2 regions of the Gordonia sp. BP-119 genome follow, and region 2 is predicted to be linked to the other one. Evidence: riboswitches for the same ligand, from Rfam matches in the RefSeq annotation. Region 2 holds a riboswitch; the other holds the start of a gene.
The links. Region 2 has a riboswitch for thiamine pyrophosphate ahead of thiC (phosphomethylpyrimidine synthase ThiC). Riboswitches for the same ligand answer to the same signal wherever they lie in the genome.

Region 1 (4,332 bases), on a different contig from region 2:
GAACGGCTCGCGACCGGTCGATCAGTTGAACTGGATGACGGCCTGCGCGCGTCCGAAGATGCGGCGATCGCCCTGCTTGGCGGTGATGGCGATGGTCCCGCGGCGGGTCGCGGGATCGAGCGACTTCACCTTGCCGGTGAAGTCGACGGCCGCGCTGTCGTCGGCCGGGACGTACACCGGGCTGGTGAAGCGCACGTTGTACTCGCAGAAAGCCGCCGGGTCACCGATGAACTCGGAGACGAAGCTCGCGCCGAGCCCCATCGTCTGCATGCCGTGCGCGACGACGTCGTCCATGCCGGCCGCGTTCACGACGTGGTCGGAGAAGTGGATCGGGTTGGGGTCGCCGGCCACGCCCGCATAGTTCGCGAGATTGCCGCGCGTCAACAGGTAGCGCTTGGGCGTGAGTTCCTGACCCACCGTGAGCGTGTCGAAGTCGACGGCACCGAAGGCGCCCGGCGACTGCGTCGGGTCGGGGAGGTCGTAGCGACCCGCCTTCGGCTCGACGGTGTGCCCGGATTCGCCGATGGCGTCGACCTTGATCATCACGTGGTCGAGGGAGGCCTCGAGTTCCGGGTCGACGTCCATGCCGGGACGCGCGGCCAGGGAGGTCCACGTGGTCATGACCGGCTCGTCGTGCTGGTTCCAGATGACGTTCTTGGTGACCATCAGGTCGATCATCTCGGGACTGCTCACGTGCCGGAACGACTCGAGCGAGACGTCGCAGATCAGGCGGTCCCCGACCTTCATCGGCTGGTGGTAGACCAGCCGCTGGTCGGTCTGCATGATCTGCCACATGTCGTAGCCGGTGACGACGTCTTCGAAGAGCTTGCGCTGGGCGATGATCCCGAGCACCGACACATAGGTCGGCGCGGCGATCAGGCGGTCGTGACCGAAGGCCCGGGCGCCCTCCTCGCTCCAGTGGGTCGGGTGCGCATCCTGCACCGCCATCGCGTGCTTACGGATCTCCTCGCGGCCGATCTCGTAATAGTCGTCGACCGTGTAATGGAAGCCGACAAGGCTCTGGGTGTGGGCGGCGATCTCGTCGGGGGTCGGCTTCGCGCCACCGTTCGACGCCTCGTCCGGACGATCCTGGATCTCGGCTCCGCTTACCTGTGACATTGAGCTCTACTCCTTCGGCCGACACAGCAAGACGGGCTGCCTCATCGAGAGGCAGCCCGCTGCTGGTGGTACTTCGAAACGGCCGACGACGGCGTCAGCGCGATTCCTTGTGCCCCTGGTGCTTGCCGCAGTTCGGGCAGAACTTCTTGATCTCGAGGCGATCGGGATCGTTGCGGCGGTTCTTCTTCGTGATGTAGTTACGGTGCTTGCACACCTCGCAGGCCAAGGTGATCTTGGGGCGAACATCTGTTGAGGAGGCCACTTGATTGCCTTCTTTCGGGTGGTACGTGGTCGGGTTCGGAAGTTCCCTCAGGGCTTGCGACCCTTGCGCTCGGTTCCGGTCGGACCCGATGTGTAGCGGTGGAGGGACTCGATCCCTCGACCTCACGATTATGAGTCGTGCGCTCTAACCAGCTGAGCTACACCGCCCCGCGGACTTCTCGTCCAGCGAGCCCCCTGACGGAATCGAACCGTCGACCTTTTCCTTACCATGGAAACGCTCTGCCGACTGAGCTAAGGGGGCGTGCCCCGGGCGGTTGTGCCCGAGAGCCTTAACGAGGTTACACACTCGCGTCTGCGCTAGACAAATCGCTGGTCGGAGACCGTCTGTAGAGCAGTTTCGCGAGATTGGACCACGCTGTGGCAGGTATAGGATTCGAACCTATGTAGCTTGCGCGACGGATTTACAATCCGCTCCCTTTGGCCGCTCGGGCAACCTGCCGTGCCGCTCTTCCGGCCACCGTGACGGCCGTACGAACAACGCCGTGAAGAATACAACGAACACCGCATCAACGCGCAAACCGGCTGGTCAACAGGCCGGGACATGGTCGTGGCACAGGCGTCCCACTGCGACCCCCACTCCTGCTACTGTGGCTGCGTTCTGACACGGGGTGCTCCGCGACGCGGGGCTGAGATGAGACCCGAGAACCTGTCCAGGTAATGCTGACGAAGGGATGTCATGTCTGTGCATGCGCACTTGCCGGTCTCCGGCCGATTCTCCGACCACCTCTGGGAGGAGACGAAGGGGTTGCGGACGGCGATCGACGACCTCGAGTTCCTGCGGCGGCTCGGCGACGGGACGCTGCCACTCGAGGTGTTCCGCACCTATATGGAGCAGGACTCGCTGTACCTGGCCGGGTACGCGAAGGCGCTGGCGATCCTGGCGTCGAAGTCCCCCGACCCGCAGACCGCGGGGTTCTGGGCGAACTCGTCGGCCACCGCGGCCACCGTCGAGTCGGCGCTCCACGGCGACCTGCTCAACGGCGGCCAGCTGCCTCCGCGTGAGGGCGAACCCGAGCCGTCGCCGGCGTGCCTGGGGTACGTGTCCTACCTGACGGCCGTCGCCGCGACCGAGTCGTATGCGGTCGGCGCGGCCGCGGCCCTGCCCTGCTTCTGGATCTACGCGGAAGTCGGCCGGGCCCTGGCCGCGAGTGCCGCCCAGGTGCTCGCCGCCGACCCGAACCACCCCTACGCGCAGTGGGTGACCACCTACGACGCCCCGGAATTCCAGGAATCCGCCTCGCGGGCAAGGGAACTCGTGGACGAGGCCGCGGCGCACGCCGGCGAGCGGGAGCGGGCCGCGATGGCCACGGCGTTCACCGTCGCCACCCGGTTCGAGCTTCTGTTCTGGGACACCGCGCTGAACCCGCAACCGTGGCCCGCCGCATGAGCGCCCGCGCGCGCCGCCTCCTCACCGTGCTCGCCGCCGCGGTCGTCGCGTCGTCGGCGATCACCGCGTGCGGTTCGGGCGCCGGTTCGGACGGCAGCATCCGATTCGCGCTCGACTGGTCCCCGAACACCAACCACACGGGCTTGTTCGTGGCGCAGCAGCGCGGCTGGTTCGAGGAGGCCGGACTCGACGTCGAGATCCTGCCGTACAACAACACCGCCGTGGACACCATCGTGGACGCGGGCAACGCCGAGTTCGGGATCAGCACCCACAACTCGTCGACCTTCTCGCGGGCATCGGGCGCGCACACCATCTCCGTGTTCGCGCCGCTGCAGAAGTGGGCCACCGGCATCGGTGTCCGCGCCGATCGCCGCGACATCACGAGCCCGAAGGACCTCGACGGGAAGACATACGCCGGTTTCGGCGACCCGGGCGAGGAGAAGACCCTCGAGCAGGTGATCCGAAACGACGGCGGCACCGGCGAGTTCACCTCGGTGACCCTCGGGACCTCGGCATACGAGGCGGTCTACTCCGGTCAGGCCGACTTCACCGTCTCCTATCTCGCGTGGGAGGGCATCGAGGCCGAGCATCGCGGAACCCCGATGAGGTACTTCCACTACACCGACTTCGGATTCCCGGAGGCATACGCGATCGTCGTCGACGCCAACGAGGACTGGCTGGCGGACAACCCGGACCGCGCGGCGGCCTTCGTGACGGCGCTGCAGCGCGGTTACCAGGCAGCGGCCGACGACCCGGACGCGGCGGCCCGCGACCTCCTCGCCGCCAACCCCGGTGCGTTCAACGACGAGCAGTTGGTGTTCGAGAGCCAGCGCATGCTCGCCGGTCAGTACATGAAGGACGCCGACGGCCGGGTCGGGCGACAGACGCTCGAACAGTGGGCCGGGAACTCCGGGTTCCTGTACCGCAGTGGTCTGCTGACCGGCCCGGACGGGGCGCCGCTCACGACCGAGCCGGACTGGTCGACGTACTTCACCAATGACTACCTCGACACCCCTCGGTAGCACCGGCCTGCGTCGCATCGCGCCCGCGCTCGTCGCGGTGGTCGTCCTGGTGGCGGTCTGGCAGGTCTACGTCGACGTCAGCGGGATCCGGCCGCAGGTGCTGCCGTCGCCGTCGCGCGTCGTCGCGCAGGGTTGGTCGCACCGCGCGGAGATCGGGGTGCACGCCGCGGCGACGCTGCAGGTGACCCTGATCGGGTTCACGGTCTCAATGGTCCTGGCCTGGCTGCTGGCCATCGTCGTCGACTTCTCGCCGGCGCTGCGACGGGCGTTCGTGCCGTTGTTCGTCGCCTCCCAGACCCTGCCGATCATCGCGATCGCACCGCTGATGATCATCTGGTTCGGCTTCGGCCTGCTCCCGAAGGTGCTGGTCATCGCCCTGGTCACGTTCTTTCCGGTGGCGATCGGCCTGATCGAGGGATTCGCCGCCACCGACCGCGAGGCCGGCGCGCTGATGCGCAGCATGGGGGCCACCCGCCGCCAGGTCTTCCGCTACGTGCGGCTCCCGTCCGCGCTACCGAGGTT
Region 2 (4,332 bases):
ACACCTACCTCGTCGCCCTGCCGGCCGCGCACAACTTTCCGCTGTGCTGCCCGGGAATCCTGGGCGTCTTCGGTGCGGGCGGCCACGTCGTCTTAGCCGACAACCCCAGTCCGGACAACACTTTCGACCTCATCGAGCGGCACCGCGTCACGGTGACCGCGCTCGTCCCCGCGCTCGCGCAACTCTGGTGCGCGGCGACCGAGTGGGAGCCGGCGGACATCAGCTCCCTGCGCCTGCTGCAGGTGGGCGGCGCCAAGCTGGCACAGTCCGACGCCGTCGCCCTCGACGCGGCCCTCGGCCCCGTCGTCCAGCAGGTCTTCGGCATGGCCGAGGGGCTGATCTGCTACACCCGGACCGACGACCCGCGTGACTTGGTGCACCAAGTGCAAGGGGCACCGATGTCGGAGCTCGACGAGGTGCGGGTCGTCGACGAGGGCGGAGCCGATGTCCCCGACGGGGAAGAAGGTGAACTGCTGGTGCGGGGGCCCTACACGATCCGCGGTTACTACCGCGCCACGGCGCACAACGAGAAGTCCTTCACGCCGGACGGCTTCTACCGGTCCGGGGACAAGGTCACCCGGCTGCCGTCGGGGCACCTGGCCGTGACCGGCCGCATCAAGGACACCATCGTGCGCGCCGGGGAGAACGTCGCCGCCGACGACGTCGAGGAGAACCTCCTCGCCCACGATTCGGTCCGGCAGGTCGCGGTGGTCGGGCTGCCCGACGACGCGCTCGGTGAGAAGATCTGTGCGGCAGTCGTGCTCTCGCACGAACACCCCCCGGCCCGACCACTCGAGCTGGCCGCGATCCGCACCTTCCTCGCCGACCGCGGACTCGCCTCCTTCAAACTGCCCGACGTGGTCCGCGTCGTGCGCACGCTCCCGGTCACCGCAGTAGGCAAGATCGACAAAAAGGTGCTCCGCGAGACACTGCTGTCGGAGCCGTCGGCAGGCTGAGCCGAGTCGGAGCCCGCTCCTCACACCGGCGCGAGGAGCGCGACCACCGCACCATAATCCCAAGGAAGCGCATAACCCCTGCTCCCTGAGGTGCGAGGAGCGATAGCGACGAGCCTCGAAGGGTCCGGCGAGGAATGTTCCGGAGCCGCCGAGGCTTACCTTCGGATCACACCGGCGCGAGGGTCACGATCCCGGGATGGCCGTCGAGATAGTGCTTGGTGAAGGTGCACACGGGCCGCAGGCGGGCGCCCTGCTCGCGGGTGAAGTGCACGACGGTGCGGGTGAGTCGGGTGGCGAGACCATGTCCGGTGTACTCGTCGTAGAGCACGGTGTGTAGGACGGTGATGGTGGTCTGACCGTCGACCGTCTCGGTCGAATAGCCGAGCACGCCGACCAGGTCGCCGGCGACCCACAGCTCGAACCGGTCGCGGTCGGGATTGTGCACCACCTGCGAGATCTGCTGCAGGATCGACTTCGCCGACTGTGGTGGTCGCTGACGATGCTTGCGTAGCACCCGACCCTCCTCACCTCTTGATCGTGGACATCGGACCACTGACATGTGCCGTCCGAACCTCGGCATAGGCCCCGCTTGTGATCCGGGTCACACGGTACCTTACGGAACCGTAACTGATGACCCCGATCGTCCGGTCGTCGCACATCGAGACGGTCGCGCGCACCCCTACGACCCGAACGAACTCCGCGCTGTAGGGTGGCGGACGCACGACAACTACACCGCGGGGGCTCTCACGATGACCGAGGGCTGAGATGGCGACGGGCGGTCGCCGACCGCTCGAACCTGTCCGGGTAATGCCGGCGTAGGGAGACCAGCCATGGGCACACGTGTATCCACCACCCGCAACAGCAGCGCACCCGCCGATTCCGGGTTCCTGACCCTCGGCCCGATCGAGGGCAGCGCCAAGCACTACCTCGCCGTCGACGACCTGCGTGTGCCGCAGCGTCGAATCCAGCTCACCAACGGCGAACACCTCGACGTCTACGACACCTCCGGCCCCTACACCGATACGGCGGCGCACATCGACGTCGAGAAGGGCCTCACCCCCACCCGCGACAGCTGGCATCGGCCCGACCCGATCGACGGCGCGAGCACCCAGCTGGCCTGGGCGCGTGCCGGCATCATCACCGACGAGATGCGGTTCATCGCCGCCCGGGAGGGCGTCGACGCCGAACTGGTCCGGTCGGAGGTCGCCATCGGCCGCGCGGTCATCCCGGCCAACCACCGCCACCCCGAGTCCGAACCGATGATCATAGGCAAGAACTTCGCGGTGAAAGTCAATGCGAACATCGGTAATTCGGCGGTGCGCAGCTCGATCTCCGACGAGGTCGAGAAGATGGTGTGGGCCACCCGCTGGGGCGCCGACACGATCATGGATCTCTCGACCGGCGCCGACATCCACACCACCCGCGAGTGGATCATGCGTAACTCGCCGGTCCCCGTGGGGACGGTTCCGATCTACCAGGCGCTGGAGAAGGTCAACGGCGATCCCGCCTCGCTGACCTGGGAACTGTATCGCGACACCGTCATCGAGCAGGCGGAGCAGGGCGTCGATTATATGACCGTCCATGCCGGTGTCCTGCTGCGCTACGTTCCGCTGACCGCGAAGCGGGTGACGGGCATCGTCTCGCGCGGCGGTTCGATCATGGCGGCCTGGTGTCTCGCGCACCACCGGGAGTCGTTCCTGTACACGCACTTCGACGAGTTGTGCGAGATCTTCCGCCGCTACGACATCACGTTCTCCCTCGGCGACGGCTTGCGCCCCGGATCGATCGCCGACGCGAACGACGAGGCCCAGTTCGCCGAACTCCGCACTCTCGGCGAGCTGACCGCGATCGCCAAATCGCATGGTGTGCAGGTCATGATCGAAGGCCCCGGGCACGTCCCGATGCACAAGATCGCCGAGAACGTGCGCCTGGAGGAGGAGCTGTGCGAGGAGGCCCCCTTCTACACCCTGGGTCCGCTCGCCACCGACATCGCACCTGCCTATGACCACATCACCTCGGCCATCGGCGCCGCGATGATCGCCCAGGCCGGCACCGCGATGCTCTGCTACGTGACTCCGAAAGAGCATCTAGGACTTCCGGACCGCGACGACGTCAAGGTCGGCGTGATCACCTACAAGATCGCCGCCCACTCGGCCGACCTCGCCAAGGGCCACCCGCGGGCACAAGAGCGCGACGACGCACTCAGCAAGGCGCGCTTCGAGTTCCGCTGGACCGACCAGTTCAACCTCGCGCTCGACCCCGACACCGCCCGCGCCTACCACGACGACACACTGCCCGCCGAACCCGCCAAGACGGCCCACTTCTGTTCGATGTGCGGGCCCAAGTTCTGTTCGATGCGGATTTCGGCGGATGTCCGTGCGTACGCCGAAGAGCACGGTCTCGTCACCGCGGACGACATCGACCGGACTATCGCCGAGGGCATGGCCGCGAAGTCGGCCGAGTTCGCCGAGGCCGGTAACCGCGTGTACCTCCCGCTCCAGACGACCGGCGGCGCCTGATGCGCACAGACGACGCACGACGACGCACAGTCGACGCGAATCAGCGCACGGTCGACGAACAGGCCTACACGGGACTCCCGCTGTCACCGCCCGGAACGGCCCCGGTACGGGTCCTGACCATCGCTGGTTCGGACTCCGGCGGGGGCGCGGGAATACAGGCAGACATGCGCACCTTCGCCCTGCTCGGGGTGCACGGGTGTGTCGCGGTGACCGCGGTGACGGTCCAGAACTCGGTGGGCGTGAGCGGGTTCGAGGAGATCTCACCGCAGACCGTGGCGGCGCAGATCGACTCCGTGTCCGGTGACATCGGTGTGGCCGCGGCGAAGACCGGGATGCTCGCGTCGGCGCCCATCATCGAGGCCATCGTCGAGCAGTGCCGCACGAGCGGTATCGGCCGGGACACATCCGTTCCGCTGGTGGTCGATCCGGTGTGCGCGTCGATGCACGGCAACCAGCTGCTCGCCGACTCGGCACTCGACACCCTGCGGCACAGCCTGTTTCCCCTCGCGACGGTGGTGACCCCGAACCTGGACGAGGTTCGCCTGATCACCGGGATCGAGGTCACCGATACCGCGTCGCAACGCGACGCGGCCAGGGCGCTGCTCGATCTCGGGCCGCGCTGGGCGCTGGTGAAAGGCGGGCACCTGCGAAGCTCGGACCACTCCCCCGATCTGCTCTACGACGGCGACCAGTTCATCGAGCTCAGCCACGAACGCATCGACACCCCGCATGACCACGGCGCCGGCGACACCCTCGCCGCCGCGATCGCATGCGCGCTGGCCCACGGGCACGACGTTCCCGCGGCGGTCGGCTTCGGCAAGGACTGGGTGACCCGCTGCCTGGCCGCTGCGTATCCA

Region 1: it holds a riboswitch for thiamine pyrophosphate, as region 2 does, so the genes downstream of both, JW364_RS08955 (TenA family protein) here and thiC (phosphomethylpyrimidine synthase ThiC) in region 2, are expected to answer to the same signal.

The regions. Positions count from the first base shown of each region.
Region 1 is NZ_JAFFZF010000011.1:35,328-39,659, forward strand. Features, by position in the region: gene JW364_RS08930 (fused (3R)-hydroxyacyl-ACP dehydratase subunits HadA/HadB) at 22-1,119, opposite strand; gene rpmG (50S ribosomal protein L33) at 1,214-1,381, opposite strand; tRNA gene JW364_RS08940 (tRNA-Met) at 1,475-1,548, opposite strand; tRNA gene JW364_RS08945 (tRNA-Thr) at 1,570-1,642, opposite strand; tRNA gene JW364_RS08950 (tRNA-Tyr) at 1,760-1,840, opposite strand; TPP riboswitch at 1,996-2,090, shown strand; gene JW364_RS08955 (TenA family protein) at 2,078-2,788, shown strand; gene JW364_RS08960 (ABC transporter substrate-binding protein) at 2,785-3,810, shown strand; gene JW364_RS08965 (ABC transporter permease) at 3,785-4,332, shown strand, end outside.
Region 2 is NZ_JAFFZF010000024.1:67,495-71,826, forward strand. Features, by position in the region: gene JW364_RS14875 ((2,3-dihydroxybenzoyl)adenylate synthase) at 1-956, shown strand, start outside; gene JW364_RS14880 (GNAT family N-acetyltransferase) at 1,123-1,470, opposite strand; TPP riboswitch at 1,690-1,779, shown strand; gene thiC (phosphomethylpyrimidine synthase ThiC) at 1,787-3,475, shown strand; gene thiD (bifunctional hydroxymethylpyrimidine kinase/phosphomethylpyrimidine kinase) at 3,475-4,332, shown strand, end outside.